DNA from 2 places in the Streptomyces sp. NBC_00209 genome. Region 2 is predicted to be linked to the other one. Evidence: riboswitches for the same ligand, from Rfam matches in the RefSeq annotation. Region 2 holds a riboswitch; the other holds the start of a gene.
The links. A riboswitch is a leader RNA that binds a small molecule or an ion and turns the genes downstream of it on or off. The one in region 2 is predicted to bind S-adenosylmethionine.

Region 1 (10,914 bases), 2.2 Mb from region 2:
CGACATCATCGCGAGGTTCTACTCGATCCACATCCTGCTGCTGCCGGGCATCATGCTCGGGCTCGTGGTCGGCCACCTGATCCTGGTCTTCTACCACAAGCACACCCAGTTCGCGGGTCCCGGCAAGACGAACAAGAACGTCGTCGGCATGCCCCTGCTGCCGGTGTACATGGCGAAGGCCGGCGGGTTCTTCTTCCTCGTCTTCGGCTTCATCGCGATCATCGCGGCGATCGCCTCGATCAACCCGATCTGGGCCATCGGCCCGTACCGTCCCGACCAGGTGTCCACGGGCGCCCAGCCGGACTGGTACATGGGCTTCGCCGAGGGCTTCGTCCGTGTGATGCCTGGCTGGGAGATCAACCTCTGGGGCCACACGCTGGTCCTGGGTGTCTTCATCCCGCTCGTCCTGTTCGGTGTGGTGCTCGGTGCGCTGGCCATGTGGCCGTTCATCGAGTCCTGGATCACCGGGGACAAGCGCGAGCACCACATCCTGGACAAGCCGCGCAACGCGCCGACCCGGACGGCCCTCGGTGTCGCCTGGGTGACGATCTACTTCGTCATGCTGATCGGCGGCGGCAACGACATCTGGGCGACGCACTTCAGCCTCTCGCTCAACTCGATCAGCTGGTTCGTCCGTATCGCCTTCTTCGTCGGCCCGGTCATCGCGTTCGTCGCGACCCGGCGGATCTGCCTCGGCCTTCAGCGCCGCGACAAGGAGAAGGTGCTGCACGGCCGCGAGTCCGGGCTCATCAAGCGCCTGCCGCACGGTGAGTTCGTGGAGGTCCACGAGCCGCTCTCGCCGGAGGCGCGATACGCGCTCACCGCGCACGAGCAGTACCAGCCGCTCGAAATCGGCCCGACGGTCGACGAGAACGGTGTGGAGCGCAAGGTCTCCAGGATCACCAAGGTCCGGGCGCGGCTCAGCAAGAGCCTGTACGGCGAGGACAGCCAGATCGCCAAGCCCACCGCCGAGGAGTACAAGGAGATCACCAGCGGCCACGGCCACCACTGATCACCCGTTCTGAACGCCACGGCGAGAGCCCCGTCCATTCGATGGACGGGGCTCTTTGCCGTCCCCGGGGCTCGATAGGGTGGAGCCGACCCCTTATCGGCTGTGGACCCCAGGAGCGGACCATGAACGTTGTGACCCCGGACGGCGGCGACAGCGTGGCGGCCTTCTCCTGGCCCGGCGTGCTGACCCCCCTGCTGCGCGGCGAGGACCTGGGTTCCGACGCCACCGCCTGGGCCATGGACCGCATCATGAGCGGCGAGGCGACCGACGTGCAGATCGCCGGATTCGCGGTCGCCCTGCGTGCCAAGGGCGAGACGGTCACCGAGGTCTCCGGCCTGGTCCGCGCGATGTACGAGCACGCCACGACCATCGAGGTGCCCGGCCGCACCGTCGACATCGTCGGCACCGGCGGCGACATGGCGAAGACCGTCAACATCTCCACGATGTCCGCGATCGTCGTGGCCGGCACCGGCGCGAAGGTCGTCAAGCACGGCAGCCGCGCCTCCTCGTCGGCCAGCGGCTCGTCGGACGTGCTCGGGAAGCTCGGCGTCAACCTGGAGCTGGCTCCCCGCCGCGTCGTGGAGGTGGCCGAGGAGGCGGGCATCACCTTCTGCTTCGCGGTGAAGTTCCACCCCGCCCTGCGCCACGCGGCCAAGGCGCGTGCGGAGCTGGGCGCGCCGACCACGTTCAACATCCTGGGCCCGCTCACCAACCCGGCCAAGGTGCGCTCCCAGGCGATCGGGGTGGCCGATCTGCGCATGGCCCCCATCGTCGCGGGCGTCCTCGCCGAGCGCGGCAACTCCGCCCTGGTCTTCCGGGGCGACGACGGCCTGGACGAGCTGACCACCACGGCGACCTCGCGGGTCTGGGTGGCCCGGGACGGCGTGGTCCGCGAGGAGACCTTCGACCCGCGCCACGTGGGCGTCGAGCTGGTCCCGGTGGAGGCGCTGCGTGGCGCCGACGCCTCGTACAACGCGGATGTGGCGCGCCGGCTGCTAGCCGGGGAGACCGGTCCGGTACGGGACGCGGTGCTGCTCAACTCGGCGGCGGCGCTGGTCGCGCTGGACCCGGGCGAGGGGCCGCTCACCGAGCAGATCCGGGCCGGTATGGCGAAGGCCGCCGAGTCGATCGACTCGGGTGCGGCCGGGCGGGCGCTGGAGAGATGGGTCGTCGCCAGCAACGCGTGAGCGCATCGATGTGCGGCAGGGCGCAGTCCGGATCGCGGACTGCGCCTTGCGCGTTCCCGTACGTATGGCAAGATGCTGCGCAGGTCATGAGTGACAGCGACTACGGCCCCGGCCCGCTGTCCGGCAACCCTCCGTCCGTGGCGGGGTGCCCCGGGTGAAGACCAGGCCGCAGGCAGCGAGGTCTGCGGCAAGCGCGGACCCCTCGACGTCGCAGACGTCCACCCGTGGGGTCCTTGGTCCTCAGGGAGCCTCTTGTGAGCAAGCGAATGCGTTAGGGCCCGAGGCCCTTCTCCGCACACCCCCTTCTCTTCACTCCGTGCTGCCGCGTCTGTGCCGGCACGCGGAATTCGCCTGCCTGTTACGGGAGTTCGCCATGTCTGTCTTCACCGCTGCCGCCGACCAGTCGCTTTGTGCCCCGCTGCCGGTTCTGGGCGAGGACGTCCGCGTCCCGCTGGTCACCGGTGGAGAGGTCGGCTACGCCGCGCTGGACTACGCGGCGAGCGCCCCGGCGCTGAAGCGGGTCTGGGACGACGTGGCCGCGTACGCCCCGTACTACGGCAGCGTGCACCGGGGCGCCGGGTACCTCTCGCAGCTCTCCACGGACCTCTTCGAGTCGAGCCGGGCCACCGTGGCGGAGTTCCTGGGCTGCCGCCCCGAGGACCAGGTGGTCTTCACCCGGTCCACCACGGACTCGCTGAACCTGCTGGCCGCCGCGCTGCCCGCCGACTGCCAGGTCTTCGTCTTCGAGACCGAGCACCACGCCTCGCTGCTGCCCTGGCGCGACGCCCGCGTCACCTACCTGAATGCCCCGCGCACCCCCGCCCAGGCCGTCGCCACCCTGGAGCGGGCCCTCGCCGAGCGTGAGCCCCACGGCCCCGCGCTGGTCTGCGTCACCGGCGCCTCCAACGTCACCGGCGAGCTGTGGCCCGTACGGGAGCTGGCCGCCGCCGCGCACTCCCACGGCGCCCGGATCGTCCTGGACGCCGCCCAGCTCGCCCCGCACCACCCCGTGGACATCGCCGAGCTGGACGTGGACTGGGTCGCCTTCTCCGGGCACAAGCTGTACGCCCCGTTCGGCTCGGGCGTCCTGGCCGGCCGGGCCGACTGGCTGCGCGACGCCGAGCCGTACCTGGCCGGCGGCGGCGCCTCCCGCACGGTGGCCCGGCGTACGGACGGCGGCGTGGACGTCGAGTGGCACACCACAGCCGCCCGCCACGAGGCCGGCTCGCCCAACGTCATCGGCGTCTACTCCATCGCCTCCGCCTGCAAGGCGCTCACCGAGGCCGGATTCGACCGGCTGGTCGCCCGCGAGCAGCACCTCGTCGGCGAGGTGCTGACGGGGCTCGCCGGGGTCCCCGAGGTGAAGGTGCTCTCGCTGTTCGGCGACGACGCACCGCGGGTCGGCGTGATCTCGTTCGTGGTGGAGGGCTGGAACAGCTCGCACTTCGCCGCCGCCCTCTCCGCCGAGTACGGCATCGGGGTGCGCGACGGCCTCTTCTGCGCCCACCCGCTCGTGCGCACCCTGCTCGGCAGCGACCCGGGCGAGGCGGGGGAGTGCGGTGCGCCGGAGGCGGAGCCGGGCGAGCGGTCTCTGAACGCGATCCGGGTCAGCTTCGGCGCCGGGACCCCGGACGAGCACGTCGAGCGCTTCCTGCGCGCGGTCCGGGAGCTGGTGAGCGACGGGGCACGCTGGAAGTACCGCACCGAGGACGGCCGTTGCGTGCCGGACCGGGGCGCCGCCCAGGTCTGAGGGCCGGGCGGCGCGGGCCGCCTACGCGTCCAGGCCGATGGAGAACGCGGCCTCCAGGTCGTGCTGCGAGTACGTGCGGAAGGCCACGTGGGTGTCGGTCGCCTCGACACCCTGGATCTTGCTGATCCGGCCGGGGATGACCTCGGCCAGGTCGTCGTGCTTGGCCACCCGGACCATGGCGATCAGGTCGTAGGTGCCGGTGACCGAGAAGACCTCGCTGACGCTGTCCAGCGCGGCGATGGCCTCGGCGATCTCGGGAATCCGGTCCACGCTGGTTTTGATGAGCACGATCGCGGTGATCACGGCTGTGTTTCTCCCTCGGTGGCCGTGGCTGAAGACTTCACTCTAGGGCCTCCGGTGTCGCGCCTGTAGCGGCCCCAGGCGTAGAGGAACCCGGTGGCGAAGCCGACGACGTGGGCCAGGTACGCCACCCCCGGGCCGCTTCCCGCGCCCTCGGCGGCCAGCCACTGGAGCACGAACCAGAAGATCAGCACCACCCACGCGGGGAAGCGCAGCGGCAGGAACAGCAGGAACGGGAAGACGCTGGTCACCCGGGCCCGGGGGAAGAGGTAGAGGAAGGCGCCGAGCACCGCCGAGATCGCCCCCGACGCGCCGACGAGCGTCTGGTCGGACGTGGCGTGCGCGGCGGCGTACGCGAGCAGCGCCAGATAGCCGCAGCCCAGGTAGAACAGGGCGAACTCGGTGTGGCCCATGCGTTCCTCGGCCATCGCGCCGAACACGTACAGGAACAGCACGTTGCCCAGCAGGTGCAGCCAGCTGCCGTGCACGAACAGCGCGGTGAACGGGGTGATCAGGGCGTGCGCCGAGCCGTCCCACAGCTCGCTCGGGATCACGCCCCACCGCTCGAAGTAGCCCGCCTGCGCGGCGAGCAGCGCGTCGGCCCCGCCGCGCACCGGGACGAAGCCGGAGAGCGGGCTGATCACGAAGACCGCGCAGCACAGGGCGATGAGGGCGTACGTCACCGGTGGCCCGCCCGAAGTCGCCGCGCGCAGGAGCCTGCCCGCCGCGGCCCGCCGATCGATCATGGACAGAGCATGGCGCAAACGGAGCGAACGGGACAGACCGCCTCGCCGTGCCGGCGGGAAGCGCCGAGGCCGTAGGCTGACGGGTGGGCATCCGCAGTTCGACGGCGCACCGCGAGATCCTTGTCCGGCAGCTCACGGCTCGACGAAAGAGGACGCACGATGACGACCGTTCCCCAGCCGACCGACACGACCCGTTGGCGCTGCACGCTCTGCGGGAACCTCACGCGCTTCGACGTGACGCGGTCCTCGAAGGTCGTGGAGTACGTGCACCTCGACCTGGCCGGTGAGTCGAGCGTCGAGGAACGCGAGGTGGTCAGTGAGACCATCGAGTCGGTCCGTTGTCGTTGGTGCAACGCGGTGGACCAGATCGAGCTTGTCGACAGGCCGGGTGCCGACTCCTGACGGGGCCGTGCGGAGACAACACAATGGGGTGACGGATGGTGGAGCAGCCCGAGGGCGGCGCCGCGTCGGCCGACGGGGCCGACGACGCCGTGGAGGCGCTCGACCGCCCGCTGCCCGAAGGGGTACGGCGCCGGGTCGTCGCGCTGGTATCCGACGCGTTCGGCGGTCTCACGGTCGCCGAACTGCCCGCCCAGCTGAGGCAGTACGCCCGCTTCACGGCGTCGCGGCGCGCCAAGTTCGCCGGGAACGCCATGGCCGCTGCCGTGGCGAACGACGAACGGTTCCGCCGCCGGATCGGTGAGCGGCTCCGGGAGGCCCAGCCGGAGCTGGCGGGCGCCCTGGAGTCCGGGGCTCCGCCCGCCGCCGCCGACCCGGTGGACGTGGCGGCTGCGGCGTATGTGCTGCGTCCGGACGGCTGGGTGAAGCTGGTCGCGGCGGCCGGCGAGGAGGTCCAGCGCGCGGACGCCGAGCGGGTCGGCGAGGAGAGCCGGCGCGAAGTGGCGCGGCTGCGCGAGGAGCTGGCCGAGGCCCGGGCCCACACGAAGAGCGAGACGGAACGGCTCCGCGCCGAACTGGACGCCGCCCGCAAGGAGACGGACTCCCTCCAGCGCAAACTGCGCAGCGCGGTCAGCGAGGTCAAGCGCGGTGAGGCGGCGCTGCGCCGGGGCCGGGCCGAGACCGAGGCCGTACGCGCCGAGGCGGCCGCCCAGGTGTCCGCCGCCGAGAGCGAGACCCGGCGGCTGAGGGCGAGGCTCGGGGAGGCCGAGGCGTCCGTCGAGGCGAGTCGCAGGGCGGCCCGGGAGGGGCGCTCGGTCGAGGACATGCGGCTGCGGCTGCTGCTGGACACGGTGCTCGAAGCGGCAGGCGGGCTGCGGCGCGAACTGGCGCTGCCGCCCTCCTCGATCCGGCCGGCGGACAGTGTGGACGCGGTGGAGCCCGGCCGGATGTCGCCCAAGGACATCGCGGCCAGGGCCCTTTCGGAGACCGACCCGGCGCTGCTGGACCAGCTCCTGGCGCTGCCGCAGGCCCATCTGATCGTGGACGGCTACAACGTCACCAAGACGGGTTATCCGCAGATGCCGTTGGAGAAGCAGCGGCTGCGGCTGCTCGGCGGGCTCTCGGTCCTCGCGGCGCGCACGGGCGCGGAGATGACGTGTGTGTTCGACGGGGCGGAGCTGGCCGCCCCGGTGCTGCTGGCGCCACCGCGCGGGGTGCGGGTGCTGTTCAGCAAGCCGGGGGTCACCGCCGACGAGCTGATCCGTCAACTGGCGCGCGCGGAGCCGCCGGGCCGGCCGGTGGTGGTGGTCTCCACCGACCGCGAGGTGGCCGACGGTGTGGCGAAGGCGGGGGCCCGGCCCGTTGCGTCCGCCTTGCTCCTGAAGCGGCTTTCGCGGGTTTAGCGCTCCTTGTGGGGAGTTCGCCCGAGATCAGGGAACGGACCGTCAAGTCGCCGCTACACGCCGTGGGGTGTGGGTAAAGAAGTGCCGTGTGTGACGAGATTTTTCCTGTGAGGATTTGAACTGATCACAAGATGGTCACTAGGGTCGGGCCTCGAACCTTCGCGCGGTCGATCACCCATCCGGGGTGGCGGCGAAGGAACCGCCGAGTCCGTGACGTACACGGAGCCGGGGATCTCCTCCCCCACAGATCCGGTAGGCGGCTCGAGGAAGAAGGAGCTCGCCTTCGTGGCGTCCCACCGTCGTCCCAAGCAGCCGAGCCGCACTCGTGTGACCGTGCTCACCGCGACCGCAGCCGCGGCCGTCGCTCTCTCCTCCCAGGCCGCTCACGCCGACCCCAAGCCGACCAAGAACGAGGTCAAGGCGAAGGTCGACCGGCTCTACCACGAGGCCGGAGCCGCCACCGAGCAGTACAACGGGGCCAAGGAGAAGCAGGAGAAGCTCGAGAAGCAGATCAGCGCGATCCAGGACAAGGTGGCCCGCGGCCAGGAGGAGCTCAACCAGCTCCGGTCCGGCCTCGGTTCCCTCGCCGCCGCGCAGTACCGCTCCGGAGGCATCGACCCCTCCGTACAGCTCTTCCTCTCCTCCGACCCGGACAGCTTCCTGGACCAGGCGTCCGCGCTCGACCAGCTGACGGCCAAGCAGACCGAGTCGCTGTCGAAGGTCCAGGAGAAGCAGCGGGCCCTCGCGCAGCAGCGCAAGGAGGCCCAGGACAAGCTGAGCGACCTCGCCTCCGTCCGCAAGACGCTCGGTGAGAAGAAGAAGCAGCAGCAGACGAAGCTCGCCGAGGCGCGTCAGCTCCTCAACACTCTCACCGAGGCCGAGCGAGCCAAGATCCGCCAGGACGAGGACCGCGCCAGCCGCGCGGCCAACACCCGGGTCAGCCTCGGGAACGAGGTCCCCGCCTCCGGTCTCGGCGCCGCCGCCCTCAACGCCGCCGCCACCCGCATAGGCAAGCCGTACGTCTCCACGGCTACCGGCCCCAACTCCTTCGACTGCTCCGGCCTGACCATGTGGGCCTACGCGCAGGCCGGCGTCAACATCACCCGCACCACGTACACCCAGGTCAACCAGGGTCACCGGATCGGCGTCAGCCAGCTGGCCCCCGGCGACCTGGTCTTCTTCAACGGCAACGAGCACGTGGGCCTCTACGCCGGCAAGGGCACCGTCCTGCACGCTCCGTATCCCGGCGCGTACGTTCGCTACGAGTCGATGAGCACCATCGGCAGCATCTACGCCGCCGTGCGCATCTGAACCGCGCCCGAACGGGCGAATTCCCGCGCCCCGTACTGACGCCCGCCCCGCCGGAGACCACAGGTCACCGGCGGGGCGTCACTGTGTGTGGCCCCCGCCGGTCCGGCGCGTCTTTGTCCGCTCCGTGATCACGCGGCTACTGTCTGCCTGCTGTCACGGCACCCGTACGTCGGTCCGCCCGCCCGGGCGGCAGGGGCCGCGCGCGTCTGCGTACAGCGGAAGGGAGTGCGGCGACCTGTGGGATCCCATCGCCGTTCCACACAGCCCGGTACCGGTCGCGGTGCCCGGGCCACCGTCCTGACGGCGGCGGCCGCGACCGCGGCCGCGACGCTCGGCGCCGCCCCCGCGCACGCCGAGCCGCACGACACCCCGCAGTCCGCCGGGGCCCGCGTCGACCACCTCTACACCGAGGCCGAGCGCGCCACCGAGCAGTACAACAGGGCCGGCGAGGACGTGACCCGGCTGCGCGGCGAGTTCGGCCGGGCCCAGGACCGGGCCGCCCGGGGGCAGGAACGCATCAACCGGATGCGCGAGGAGCTGGGATCCGCGGCCCGGGCGGAGTACCGGGCGGGCGGCATCGACCCCTCGCTGGCCCTGCTGCTCACCTCGGATCCGGACAGCTACCTCGACCGGGCCTCCGCCGTCACCCTGGCCGACGCCCACCGGGCCACCGCCCTCGCCGAACTGCGCAAGGCCCAGCGGGCGCTCGCCCAGACCCGGGCCGAGGCCGCCCACTCGCTGGCCGGCCTGGAGCGCCGCCGGGAGGACGTGAGCCGCCACAAGCGGGCCGTCGAACGCAAGCTCGCCCGCGCCAGGCAGCTGCTGAAGTCGCTGCCGGCCTCCCAGCGGGCCGCCCTGGCCCGCGCCTCGCGCGACGGCCGCGACCCGGGCGCCGGGCTCCTGGCCGGGCTCCCCGCGAGCTCCTCCCGCGCCGCCGCGGCCGTCCTGGCCGCACAGCAGGCGCTCGGCCGGCCCTACGTGTGGGGCGCCAACGGGCCCTCCGGCTTCGACTGCTCCGGGCTGATGCAGTGGGCCTGGGCCCAGGCCGGGGTGAGCCTGCCCCGGACCTCGCAGGCCCAGCGGTACGCCGGCCACATGGTGCCGCTCTCCGAGGCCCGCCCCGGGGACCTCGTCGCCTACCGGGCGGACGCCGGCCACATCGCGATGTACGTCGGGAACGGCCAGGTCATCCACGCCCCGTACCCCGGCGCCCCGGTCCGCTACGACCCCGTCGGGATGATGCCCGTCTCCTCGGTCACCCGGGTCTGAGCCCGGCCACAGCCCGTACGCTCGTCATGTGGTCGAACGGGTGCGCATACGGGGCGGGCGGCGGCGGGCGGCGGGTGCCGTCCTCGCCGCGCTGCTCTGCGCCGCGGGCTGCTCCGCCCCGGCCGACCGGGCGCCCGACGGCACCGCCCGGGGCGTCCGTGCCACCCTGGACCGGCGCGCCGCCGCCGTGCTGCACCACGACCCGGCCGCCTACGCCGCCGCCGTCGCCCCGGACGCCTCCGCGCTGCGCACCGCCCAGCGCCGGGAGATCGCGCGGCTGGCGGACGTGCCGCTCGGCTCCTGGGCGTACCGGCTGACCCACCTCACCCCGCACGGGGCGGACCGGGTCACCGCCGACGTCACGCTCGGCTACCGGATCGCGGGCTACGACAGCGCCCCCGTCTCCGTCGACCGGGTCGTGGACCTGGCCCGGGACCCGGCGGACGGCCGCTGGTACGTCACCGCGGACCGGGCCGCCGACGGCAGCGCCGGGCAGCTGTGGGAGCAGGGCGACGTCGAGGTGGTGCACGGGAAGCACAGCCTGGTCCTGGGCGTCGGCCGCACCCGGGACGAGCTGGACACCATCGCGGCGACGGCGGACGAGGCGGTGCCCGCGGTCTCCGCCGCCTGGCCGGAGCGGTGGGCGGGGCGCGTGGTGGTGCTGGTGCCGGACAGCGTGACGGAGATGGGCCGGCTGCTCGGGTCGCCCGCCTCGAACTACAAGGGCATAGCGGCCGTCACCACCGGCGAGACCGGCGGCACCGGGAAGGCCCCCGCGGACCGGGTGATCGTCAACCCGGAGGCGTACGCCCTGCTCGGCGGGTTCGGGCAGCGCGTCGTCCTCACCCACGAGACCACCCATGTGGCCACCCGCAAACGGACCTCGTCGGCCACCCCGACCTGGCTCTCCGAGGGCTTCGCGGACTGGGCGGCCTACCGGGACCAGGACCGCACCGCCGAGGAGATCGCCCCCGAGCTGGCCGACGCGGTCCGGGCCGGTGACGTGCCGGCCGGGCTGCCGGAGGACGAGGACTTCGCCTTCGCCGGGGACGCGGACCGGCTGGCGAAGGCGTACGAGGGCGGCTGGCTGGCCTGCGAGCTCATCGCCGACCGCTGGGGCGAGGAGAAGCTGTTCGCCTTCTACCGGGCCGTCGGCGCCCACCACGGGCGCGACGGGGCGGTCGAGGACGCCCTGCACGAGGTCCTCGGCACCACCCCGCAGGACTTCACGGCGCGCTGGCGGGTGTATCTGCGCGACCGGCTCGGCTGAGCGCGGGCTCCGCCTCCGCCTCCCGGACTTTCCTGCGGACCGGGGCCCGTACGGTGTCCCGCCACAGCCGCACGGCCGCCAGCACAGACGCGGCGACCAGCAGTCCGTTGCGCAGGAACATCAGCGTCAGGCCCTGCGCGTCGCTCGTCACCACATGGACGAAGCCGATCGGGAACTCCAGCTGCGTCACGCCCGTGGCCGCCACCACCAGCACGGCCGGCCACCCCATCCGGCTCTCCCGCAGCACCAGGCACACCGCCGCGAGAC
Region 2 (10,914 bases):
GAAGACGTGGAGCGACATAGCCTCCGACGCCGCCGCGCTCAAGCAGCGCGGGGTGTCGTACCCCTTCGCGCTGCCGCTCGGCCCGGAGGAGTCCCAGGCCGAGACCCTGATGTGGATGCTCAGCGGGGGCGGCGCCTACACCGACGAGGTCGGCTCGTACGACATCGCCTCCGAGGAGAACGTCAAGACGTTCGACTGGCTGAAGTCGAACCTCGTGGACAAGGGGCTCGTCGGCCCGGTCGCCCCCGGCAAGCTGAACCGCGCGAAGGCGTTCGAGGAGTTCTCGAAGGGGAAGGTCGGCATGCTCAACGGCCACCCCACGCTGATGGAGGAGGCGCAGAAGCAGGGCGTCAGCGTCGGCATGGTCCCGCTGCCCGGCGAGCACGGTCCCACCGAGGGGTCGATAGGCGTCGCCGACTGGATCATGGGCTTCAAGCAGAACGATCACCGGGTCGAGGTCGGCAAGTTCTTCGACTACCTGTTCACCGACAAGAACGTGATCCAGTTCGCCGACATGTACGACCTGCTGCCGCCCACGAACAGCGCGTCGGCGGCGATGGAGGACGACGCCAAGTACAAGCCGCTGCACCAGTTCCTGGCGGCGCTGCCGGAGTCGGAGTTCTACCCGTTCGGCAAGACGTCCTGGGCGGCGGCGAGCGAGTCGATCAAGGAGAACATCGGCAAGGCGGTCGAGCCGGGATCCAGCCCGCAGAGCGTGCTGGAGCGGATATCGCGGGATGCGACGCACGCGGAGGCGGCGGAGTAACCTCCGCGTTCCGCGGGGGCGGGGCGCGCCATATATTGGCTGATATGACCGCCCACCCCCCGAACGGCCCTGCCGAGTCCGCGCCGCTGTCCGACCGCGATCGCGCGGTGCTTGCGGTGGAGCGGCAGTCGTGGGCGGGGGCGGGGGCGAAGGAGCGGGCGATCCGGGAGCGGTTGGGGTTGTCGCCGACGCGGTATTACCAGCTGCTGAATGCGTTGCTGGATGATCGGCGGGCGCTGGAGGAGGACCCGGTGACGGTGAATCGCCTTCGGCGGGTGCGGGACGCTCGGCGGGGGCGACGGTAACCGGGGGCTCTGCCCCGGACCCCGCGCCTCAAACGCCGGCGGGGCCGGATGGTGCGGCGGCCACTTCAAGCCCCTGCGGCGATTGAGCAGCGGGGGTGCGGGGGCAGCGCCCCCGATACGCTCACCGTATGGGCACCCCACAGACGACCGCAGGCCGTACCGGCCTCGACGCCATCCTCGCCAGGCCGGCCGAGGCCCTCGTCGCGCTCGACTTCGACGGGACGCTGGCGGACATCGTGCCGGACCCCGAGCAGGCGCGGGCGCACCCCGGAGCCGTGGCGGCGCTCGCCGCCCTCGCGCCGAAGGTCGCGTCCGTGGCCGTGATCACCGGGCGCCCCGCCGAGGTCGCCGTGCGGTATGCCGGGGTCGCCGGAGTCGAAGGGCTCGACCACCTCGTCGTGCTCGGGCACTACGGCGCCGAGCGCTGGGACGCCGTGACCGGGACCGTGCACGCCCCCGCCCCGCACCCCGGCGTCGCGGCCGTGCGCGCCGAACTCCCCGGCGTGCTGGCGGAGTCCGACCCGCGGGGCGAGACCTGGACCGAGGACAAGGGCCGCGCCCTCGCCGTGCACACCCGCCGCGCCGCCGACCCGCAGGCCGCGTTCGAGGCGCTGCGCGGGCCCCTCGGCGAGCTGGCCGCGCGCCACGGGCTGATCGTGGAACCGGGGCGCCTGGTCCTGGAGTTGCGCCCGCCGGGCATGGACAAGGGCGTCGCGCTCACCGAGTACGTGCGCGAGATCGGCGCGACGTCCGTGCTGTACGCGGGCGACGACCTGGGCGACCTCGCCGCGTACGCGGCGGTGGAGAAGCTGCGCGCGGACGAGGCGAATCCCGTCCCCGGGCTGCTCATCTGCAGCGGCAGCGCCGAGGTGCCGGAGCTCGCCGACCGCGCCGACCTGGCCCTGCCCGGACCCGGCGCGGTCGTGGCGTACCTGCGGGAACTCGCCGACCGCCTCGGCTAGGGCCTGTCCGGCGGATCTTCGCGGGCCCGCGACGCCTGGCACGCACTCTCGCCGCACGCCCGAATCATCCAAGTACATCCAGTACAAGGACGATCCGGGCGCACGCCGAGAGCACGCACCAGACGCCGCGGGCTGATCCACGAAGATCCGCCGGACAGGCCCTAGTCGCGCCGCAGCGCGTCCAGCTGGTCCAGGAACCACTGCTGCGGGGGCAGTGCGGTGGCCGCCTCGGCCAGCCGTTCCGTGCGGGCGGCCCGCACGTCGTCCGGGAGCGTCAGCGCCTCGTGCAGCGCGTCGGCCGTGGCCGAGACGTCGTACGGGTTGACCGTGAACGCGTGCTCGCCCAGCTCCTCGTACGCTCCGGCCTCCCGCGACAGGACCAGCGCGCAGCCCTCGTCGGAGACGACGGGGACCTCCTTGGCGACCAGGTTCATGCCGTCCCGGATCGGGTTGACGAGGGCGACGTCGGCCAGCCGGTACGCGGCGAGCGAGCGGGCGAAGTCGTCCTTCACGTGCAGGACGACCGGGGTCCAGCCGGCCGTGCCGTACGACTTGTTGATCGCGTCGGCGACCTGCTGGACCTCCGCGGTGTACTCCCGGTAGACCGCGAGGTCCTGGCGCGAGGGGTAGGCGAAGGCGACGTGCACGACGCGTTCGCGCCACTCGGGGCGTTCGTCCAGCAGGGTGCGGTAGGCGTGGAGGCCCCGGACGATGTTCTTGGACAGCTCCGTGCGGTCGACGCGGACGATGGTCTTCCGGTCGGGCCCGATCTGCTCGCGCAGGGCCGCCATCCGCTCGTCCACGTCCGCCTCGTGCGCCCGGCTCCGCAGGAAACCGGCGTCGGCGCCCAGGCCGTGGACGCCGATGCGCGTGCGGCCGGTGCCGCCCAGGATCTCCGTACAGCAGCTGATGAAGGCGTCCGCCCAGCGGCGGGTCAGGAAGGCGGCGCGGTCGGCGCCGAGGATGCCGCGCAGCAGCTGTTCGGCGATGTCGTCGGGGAGCAGCCGGAAGTAGTCGACGGGCGCCCACGGGGTGTGCGAGAAGTGGCCGATCCGCAGGTCGGGGCGGAGCTCGCGGAGCATGCCGGGGACCAGCGAGAGGTGGTAGTCCTGCACGAGGACGGCCGCGCCCTCGCCCGCCTCCTGGGCCAGCGCCTCGGCGAAGGCCCGGTTGTACGTCTCGAAGGAGGCCCACTGCCTGCGGAACTCCGCGTCGAATACGGGCTCGACGGGCGTCTGGTACAGCATGTGGTGGACGAACCACAGTACGGAGTTGGCGATGCCGTTGTACGCGTCGGCGTGCACCCCGGCGTCGATGTCGAGCATCCGGACGCCCGGTTCGCCGACCCCCCGGCGCACCGCCTCGCGGTCGCCGTCGCCGAGGGCGGCGCAGACCCACATCTTGTCGTCCACGGCGCTGAGGCCGGAGACGAGCCCGCCCCCGCCCCGTTTCGCTTCGAGGGTGCCGTCTACGCCCACGGCGTACGAGACGGGGCCGCGGTTGGACGCGACGAGGACCTGGGCAGCGGGCTGGGGGGCGTGCTCGGAGACCATGGCCGGAATCTAGCCCGAACCCGATCCGCCCAAACGTACGAAGCCGGACGGCGTGGGGTCGTGATCAGGCCGCGCGGCGTGCCACGTACTCCTCGATCTCGCACATGGGCGGCCTCTCCTGCGTGTCGACGGGGTACGTGCGGGGAACGAACCCGTCCGGTCCGCGTTCGTACTGGGTCAGCGAGGGGCGCACCAGATGGCCCCGGGAGAGCCGCACCTGCGCGGTGCGGTAGATCGCGGCGGCCATCCGGCCGAGCGCCTGGCCGTCCTGGTGGCGGTGGACGCGGACGCCGACGTCCACCTGGGCGAGGGCGTCGAGGCCCACGGTGTGCAGCGCGTCCACGAGCAGGCCGAGCTCGACCCCGTAACCGACCGGGAACGGCAGCCGCTCCAAAAGCGTACGGCGTACGGCATACTCGCCGCCGAGCGGCTGGACGAAGCCCGCGAGCAGCGGCCAGTGGAGGTTCAGCAGGGGGCGGGCCACCAGCTCGGTGACGCGGCCGCCCTGGCCGGCCAGCTCGCCGAGCGGCCGGTCGTACATCGCCTTGACGAACTGGACCTCGGGGTGGGCGAGCAGCGGGCCGACGATGCCGGAGACGAAGTCGGCCGAGAAGTCCTTCAGGTCCGCGTCGATGAAGCACAGGATGTCGCCGCTGGTCACCAGGAGCGACCGCCACAGCACCTCGCCCTTGCCGGGGACGGCGGGGAGGCGGGGCAGGATCGCGTCGCGGTGGACGACCCGGGCGCCCGCGCGGCGGGCGACCTCGGCGGTGGCGTCCGTGGAGCCCGAGTCGATCACGACCAGCTCGTCCACCAGCGGAACGCGCTCCATCAGCTCGCGCCGGATCGTCGCGACGATGTCGCCGACGGTCGCGGCCTCGTTGAGGGCCGGTAGAACGACGCTCACGCCCGTACCGTTCGCGGCGGCCCGCACACTCTCCGGCGGGTGGTCGGCGGCTGACCAGGAACGCCTGGTCAGCCAGCGTTCGACCTCTTCGAGCACGGTCGATACTCCCTGTTTGTGATCCATCTCGCGGTACGGACGGCTATCTCACCCGTCCGGTCCTTCGGTTACAGTCTTGAACAACGCGGACGTCCCTCGCATGTCGGGGTCGGTCCGCCGACAAACGCGCGGATCCATGATCCGTTGCCACAGCGCTCATCCAGAGGGACAGAGGGAACGGCCCGTTGAAGTCCCGGCAACCCTCCTGCCGACCGCGAGGTCAGGTGGGGAAGGTGCCAATTCCGTCTTGCGGCGAAAAGCGCCGTGAGGAAGATGAGGAGAAAGGGCCTCGCCATCATGGCTGTTGAAACCGTCGCAGTGAACACCGAATCTTCTGTGGACCTGGGTCCCGCCGCGGCTCTTTCCTGTCGCGAGTGCGGTGAACGGTTCGCACTCGGTCCCCTTTTCGCCTGTGCGTCCTGTTTCGGGCCGCTCGAAGTGGCGTACGACCTGCCGAGCGGCTCCTCCGACGAGCTGAAGAAGCGCATCGAGGCCGGCCCGAACAACATCTGGCGTTACGCGCCGCTGCTGCCGGTGCCCGCCGATGTGGCCGACAAGCCCAATCTCAACCCCGGCTTCACCAAGCTGGTCAAGGCCGACAACCTCGCCCGCGAGCTGGGTGTGACCGGCGGCCTGTACGTGAAGGACGACTCCGGCAACCCGACGCACTCCTTCAAGGACCGCGTCGTCGCCATCGCCGTCGAGGCGGCCCGTGCCTTCGGCTTCACCACGCTCTCCTGCTCCTCGACCGGCAACCTCGCCGGTGCGGTCGGCGCCGCCGCGTCGCGGGCGGGCCTGCGCTCCTGCGTGTTCATCCCGCACGACCTGGAGCAGGGCAAGGTCGTCATGGCCGCGGTGTACGGCGGTGAGCTGGTCGGCATCGAGGGCAACTACGACGACGTCAACCGCTTCTGCTCCGAGCTCATCGGCGATCCGCTGGGCGAGGGCTGGGGGTTCGTCAACGTCAACCTGCGTCCGTACTACGGCGAGGGTTCCAAGACGCTCGCGTACGAGATCTGCGAGCAGCTCGGCTGGCAGCTGCCCGACCAGATCGTCATCCCGATCGCGTCCGGCTCGCAGCTCACGAAGATCGACAAGGGCCTCCAGGAGCTGATCAAGCTCGGCCTGGTCGAGGACAGGCCGTACAAGATCTTCGGCGCCCAGGCCGAGGGCTGCTCCCCGGTCTCCACCGCCTTCAAGGCCGGTCACGACGTGGTCCGCCCGCAGAAGCCGAACACGATCGCCAAGTCCCTCGCGATCGGCAACCCGGCCGACGGCCCGTACGTCCTGGACATCGCCCGCCGCACCGGCGGTGCCATCGAGGACGTCAACGACGAGCAGGTCGTGGACGCGATCAAGCTGCTGGCCCGCACCGAGGGCATCTTCGCCGAGACGGCGGGCGGGGTGACGGTCGGCGTGACGAAGAAGCTGATCGACGCCGGCCTGCTCGACCCGGCACTCACCACCGTCGTCCTGAACACGGGTGACGGCCTCAAGACGCTGGACGCGGTGGCCGACACCTCGCAGGCGACCGCCACGATCCGCCCGAGCCTGGACGCCTTCCGCGCCGCCGGACTCGCCACCAGCTGACCACCCGAGACTTCAGGAAGGCACCGCCATGAGCGTCAAGGTCCGCATTCCCACCATCCTCCGCACCTACACCGGCGGCCAGGCCGAGGTTCCGGCCGAGGGCGCGACCCTCTCCGAGGTCATCGCCTCGCTGGAGAAGGACCACCCGGGCATCGCCGCCCGCGTGCTGGACGACCAGGGCAAGCTGCGCCGCTTCGTCAACGTGTACGTCAACGACGACGACGTGCGCTTTGAAGGCGGCCTCGACGCGGCGACCCCGGACGGTGCCGGCGTCTCGATCATCCCCGCAGTGGCCGGCGGCTGCTGAGCCCAAGGCTCCGTGGCGTCACCGTAATTGCCCCCTCCGCGCGAGAAGCGGAGGGGGCAATTCTGCATGGTTGAGCGGGGTAGAGTGTGGGAAGTCCCCTTCGCTGCCCGTGCCCCTCGCATATGAGAATGCGCCGCGCCACGATCAGAAGCAGCCAATGTGCCTGCGCCTCTTGCGCCTTAAGTCGCCTTTGCCGGGCCCGACTTGCCCCGGAAACTCATGAATTCCTCATATTCGGGCGATCGGTGCTGCGCAGAATTGTCGTCCGATTGACCTGTTGCACAGGGCAGTTGGGCAGATACATTCAGCCGCGGTCGACGCGCTTCGGCGCATACACGTTACAGGGGAGTTAGGCATGGCTCAGGGCACCGTCAAATGGTTCAACGCGGAGAAGGGGTACGGCTTCATCGCGGTCGACGGTGGTGCGGATGTATTCGTCCACTACAGCGCGATCCAGATGGACGGGTACCGCACCCTCGAAGAAGGTCAGCGGGTCGAGTTCGAGATCTCGCAGGGCCAGAAGGGGCCGCAGGCGGACATGGTCAAGCTCGCCGTCGGCTGAGCCCGGCACGGCACGTCGGCCGCGACGCCACGCACGTACGTACGAAGGGTCCGTACCTATAGGGGTACGGGCCCTTCGCGTTGCCCGGGTGCGTCCCGGGGCTGCCGGGGTTGTCCACACTCCGGCCGGGGGCGCTTGCACTCTCGGGGGTCGAGTGCTAATCATTGGGCTTAGCACTCTCCAGGTGAGAGTGACAGAATTTTGGACCGGGCCGGTGAGGCCCGCAGGCCAGGCGGGAAGGAACCGCAGGGCACGCAGGCCGTCCGTCGCGGGCGCCACTCGGTCCGGAGCAATCCACCCCTGTCCGGGAGGACCACTTCACATGGCCAAGATCATCGCGTTCGACGAGGAGGCCCGGCGCGGTCTCGAGCGCGGCATGAACCAGCTCGCCGACGCCGTCAAGGTCACCCTTGGCCCCAAGGGTCGCAACGTCGTCCTTGAGAAGAAGTGGGGCGCCCCCACGATCACCAACGATGGTGTGTCCATCGCCAAGGAGATCGAGCTGGAGGACCCGTACGAGAAGATCGGTGCGGAGCTGGTCAAGGAGGTCGCCAAGAAGACGGACGACGTCGCCGGCGACGGTACGACCACCGCCACCGTTCTCGCCCAGGCGCTCGTCCGCGAGGGTCTGCGCAACGTGGCCGCGGGTGCGAACCCGATGGCTCTCAAGCGGGGCATCGAGAAGGCCGTCGAGGCCGTCTCCGCCGCCCTCCTGGAGCAGGCCAAGGACGTGGAGACCAAGGAGCAGATCGCTTCGACCGCCTCCATCTCCGCCGCCGACACCCAGATCGGCGAGCTCATCGCCGAGGCCATGGACAAGGTCGGCAAGGAAGGCGTCATCACCGTCGAGGAGTCCCAGACCTTCGGTCTGGAGCTGGAGCTCACCGAGGGTATGCGCTTCGACAAGGGCTACATCTCGGCGTACTTCGCCACCGACATGGAGCGCATGGAGTCGTCCCTGGACGACCCGTACATCCTGATCGTCAACTCCAAGGTCAGCAACGTGAAGGACCTCCTTCCGCTGCTGGAGAAGGTCATGCAGTCGGGCAAGCCGCTGCTGATCATCGCCGAGGACGTCGAGGGCGAGGCCCTGTCGACCCTGGTCGTCAACAAGATCCGCGGCACCTTCAAGTCCGTCGCCGTCAAGGCCCCGGGCTTCGGCGACCGCCGCAAGGCCATGCTCGGTGACATCGCCATCCTCACGGGCGGCACCGTCATCTCCGAGGAGGTCGGCCTCAAGCTGGAGAACGCCGGTCTCGACCTGCTCGGCCGCGCCCGCAAGGTCGTCATCACCAAGGACGAGACGACGATCGTCGACGGCGCCGGTGACAGCGACCAGGTCCAGGGCCGCGTCAACCAGATCCGTGCCGAGATCGAGAACTCCGACTCGGACTACGACCGCGAGAAGCTCCAGGAGCGCCTGGCGAAGCTGGCCGGCGGCGTGGCCGTCATCAAGGCCGGTGCCGCCACCGAGGTCGAGCTCAAGGAGCGCAAGCACCGCATCGAGGACGCGGTGCGCAACGCCAAGGCCGCCGTCGAGGAGGGCATCGTCGCCGGTGGTGGCGTGGCTCTGCTCCAGGCTTCGGCCGTCTTCGAGAAGCTGGAGCTCTCGGGCGACGAGGCGACCGGCGCCAACGCCGTCAAGCTCGCGCTTGAGGCCCCGCTGAAGCAGATCGCCGTCAACGGTGGTCTTGAGGGCGGCGTCGTCGTGGAGAAGGTCCGCAACCTGCCGATCGGTCACGGCCTGAACGCCGCGACCGGCGACTACGTCGACATGATCGCCGAGGGCATCCTCGACCCGGCGAAGGTCACGCGCTCCGCGCTGCAGAACGCCGCGTCGATCGCCGCGCTGTTCCTCACCACCGAGGCCGTCATCGCCGACAAGCCGGAGAAGGCCGCTGCCGGCGGCGCTCCGGGCGGCATGCCGGGCGGTGACATGGACTTCTGATCCTGACGGATCGGTAGTTCCAGCAGTACCAAGACACCGGCCCCCGGGGATTCGTCCCCGGGGGCCGGTGTCGTCGTGTGCACGGGTACGCCTGTGTGCGTACGTGTACGAGTACGGGTCAGCCCGCGTCGAGGCCGTCCACGAGCCGGGTGAGGAAGCGGTCGAACATGGCGTCCGGGGTGACCGGCCGTCCGGCCGTCGCCAGCGCGTCGGCGAGCTCCGGATGGTCGCCGTCCGCCGCGACCTCCGCCAGATACAGCGCCTCGGCGGCCGCCCGCCCGGGGTCCTGGGCCGCGCGGGCCTGGGCGACCTCGTAGGCCACATGGGCCGCCACGAACGACGTGAGCTGGGCGAAGATCTCCAGCCGGGCCGCCCCGTCGAGCCCGATGGGCCGCAGTGCCGCGAGGGCGTGCTCCACGAAGGCGAGCGTGCGGGGGCCCAGGGTGCGGCGGGCCTGCACGGCCGCGGGCAGCCAGGGGTGGCTGAGCATGTTCGCGCGCTGGTGGCGGCCGAGGGTCTTGAGGTCGGCGCGCCAGTCGCCGGTGAGCGGGCCGGACGTGGGCAGCTCACCGGAGACGTGGTCGATCATCAGGTCGAGCAGCGTCTCCTTGTCGGGGGCGTAGCTGTACAGGGACATGACGCCGGCGCCCACCTCCGCGGCGACCCGCCGCATGGTGACCGCTTCGATCCCCTCGGCGTCCGCGACGGCGACGGCGGCGGCCGTGATCGCCTCGCGGCTGAAGGCGGGTCTGCGGCCGCGCCTGGGCCGGTCCTGCTCCCGCCAGAGAACTCGTGGATCGATGCCTGCGGCACCTTCGGTGCGGGTCACGTGCTCAGCCTCTCTCACCCGGGTCGCCTCCTCAGGCCATCCAAGCATCGAGTATTCTCGTACTTAGTACGAGAATAGAGTGCGGGGCTGCCGCACCACTGCATGACGTACCGATGGAGGCGACGATGACCCGACCGACGCACGACGCCCGCCCCCGGGCCGCATGGACGCCGTCGTCCGCGAAGCCGCCGCTCGCCTCCCGGCTGATGCGCGCCTCCTGGCGCGGTCTGCCCGCCGCGCGCCACAAGGTGGGCGTCGAGCGCGGCCTGACGGTCCCCGCCGCCGATGGCAGTCCTCTGCTCACCGACCACTACTTCCCGCGTGCCGAGGGCGACTTCCCGACCCTCCTGGTCCGTACGCCGTACGGGCGGGGAGTGCCGTGGTCCCCGCAGTACGGCATCCTCTTCGCCGAGCAGGGCTTCCACGTGGTCGTTCAGAGCTGCCGGGGCACGGGCGGCTCGGGCGGCGACTTCCACCTCTGGCGCAATGAGCACGCCGACGGCCTCGCGGCGGTCGGCCGGCTGCGCGAACAGCCGTGGTTCGACGGCCGCTTGGGCACCGTCGGCCCCAGCTACCTCGGGTACGTCCAGTGGGCGCTGGCCCTCGACCCGCCGCCGGAGCTGAAGGCCATGGTGGTGCAGGTGGGGCTGCACGATCCGTACGCCCTCTTCCACACCGACGGCGTCCTCAACCTGGAGACCGCGCTCGCCGTGGGCGCCGGCATGACCCACCAGCACCGGGGTATGGGCGCGTTCCTCCGGGCGGCCCTGCGCCTCCAGCGCCGGCTGCGCTCCGCCGTCACCGCGCGTCCGCTGCGCGGGGCGTACGCGGACGCGCTCGGCGGTGAGATCCCCTGGCTGGACGAGGTGATGGCCCACCCGGAGGCGGACGACCCGTACTGGGAGGGCGCGTCCCTGACCGGGGCGGCGGACCGGGCGGCCGTGCCCACCGCCCTCGTCACCGGATGGCACGACGCCCTCGTGGACCAGACGTTCGCGCAGTACGGACGGCTGCGCCGGGCGGGCGGCGAGGCGTCCCTGCTCGTCGGCCCGTGGACCCACACCTCGGCGCTCCAGGCGGGCTGGGCCG

Region 1: another riboswitch for S-adenosylmethionine. It lies ahead of OG867_RS24250 (aminotransferase class V-fold PLP-dependent enzyme); the one in region 2 lies ahead of thrC (threonine synthase).

The regions. Positions count from the first base shown of each region.
Region 1 covers NZ_CP108121.1:5,340,127-5,351,040, forward strand. Annotated here, with positions in the region: gene OG867_RS24240 (ubiquinol-cytochrome c reductase cytochrome b subunit) at 1-1,012, shown strand, start outside; gene trpD (anthranilate phosphoribosyltransferase) at 1,135-2,199, shown strand; SAM riboswitch class IV at 2,282-2,399, shown strand; gene OG867_RS24250 (aminotransferase class V-fold PLP-dependent enzyme) at 2,573-3,949, shown strand; gene OG867_RS24255 (Lrp/AsnC family transcriptional regulator) at 3,971-4,252, opposite strand; gene OG867_RS24260 (rhomboid family intramembrane serine protease) at 4,249-4,995, opposite strand; gene OG867_RS24265 (hypothetical protein) at 5,155-5,397, shown strand; gene OG867_RS24270 (NYN domain-containing protein) at 5,436-6,797, shown strand; gene OG867_RS24275 (NlpC/P60 family protein) at 7,083-8,108, shown strand; gene OG867_RS24280 (NlpC/P60 family protein) at 8,346-9,377, shown strand; gene OG867_RS24285 (hypothetical protein) at 9,406-10,647, shown strand; gene OG867_RS24290 (glycosyltransferase 87 family protein) at 10,604-10,914, opposite strand, start outside.
Region 2 covers NZ_CP108121.1:3,145,870-3,156,783, reverse strand. Annotated here, with positions in the region: gene OG867_RS14170 (extracellular solute-binding protein) at 1-766, shown strand, start outside; gene OG867_RS14165 (DUF3263 domain-containing protein) at 811-1,071, shown strand; gene otsB (trehalose-phosphatase) at 1,200-2,033, shown strand; gene OG867_RS14155 (trehalose-6-phosphate synthase) at 2,195-3,586, opposite strand; gene OG867_RS14150 (glucosyl-3-phosphoglycerate synthase) at 3,651-4,589, opposite strand; SAM riboswitch class I at 4,743-4,869, shown strand; gene thrC (threonine synthase) at 4,887-6,179, shown strand; gene OG867_RS14140 (MoaD/ThiS family protein) at 6,208-6,486, shown strand; gene OG867_RS14135 (cold-shock protein) at 6,842-7,048, shown strand; gene groL (chaperonin GroEL) at 7,371-8,996, shown strand; gene OG867_RS14125 (TetR/AcrR family transcriptional regulator) at 9,115-9,825, opposite strand; gene OG867_RS14120 (CocE/NonD family hydrolase) at 9,951-10,914, shown strand, end outside.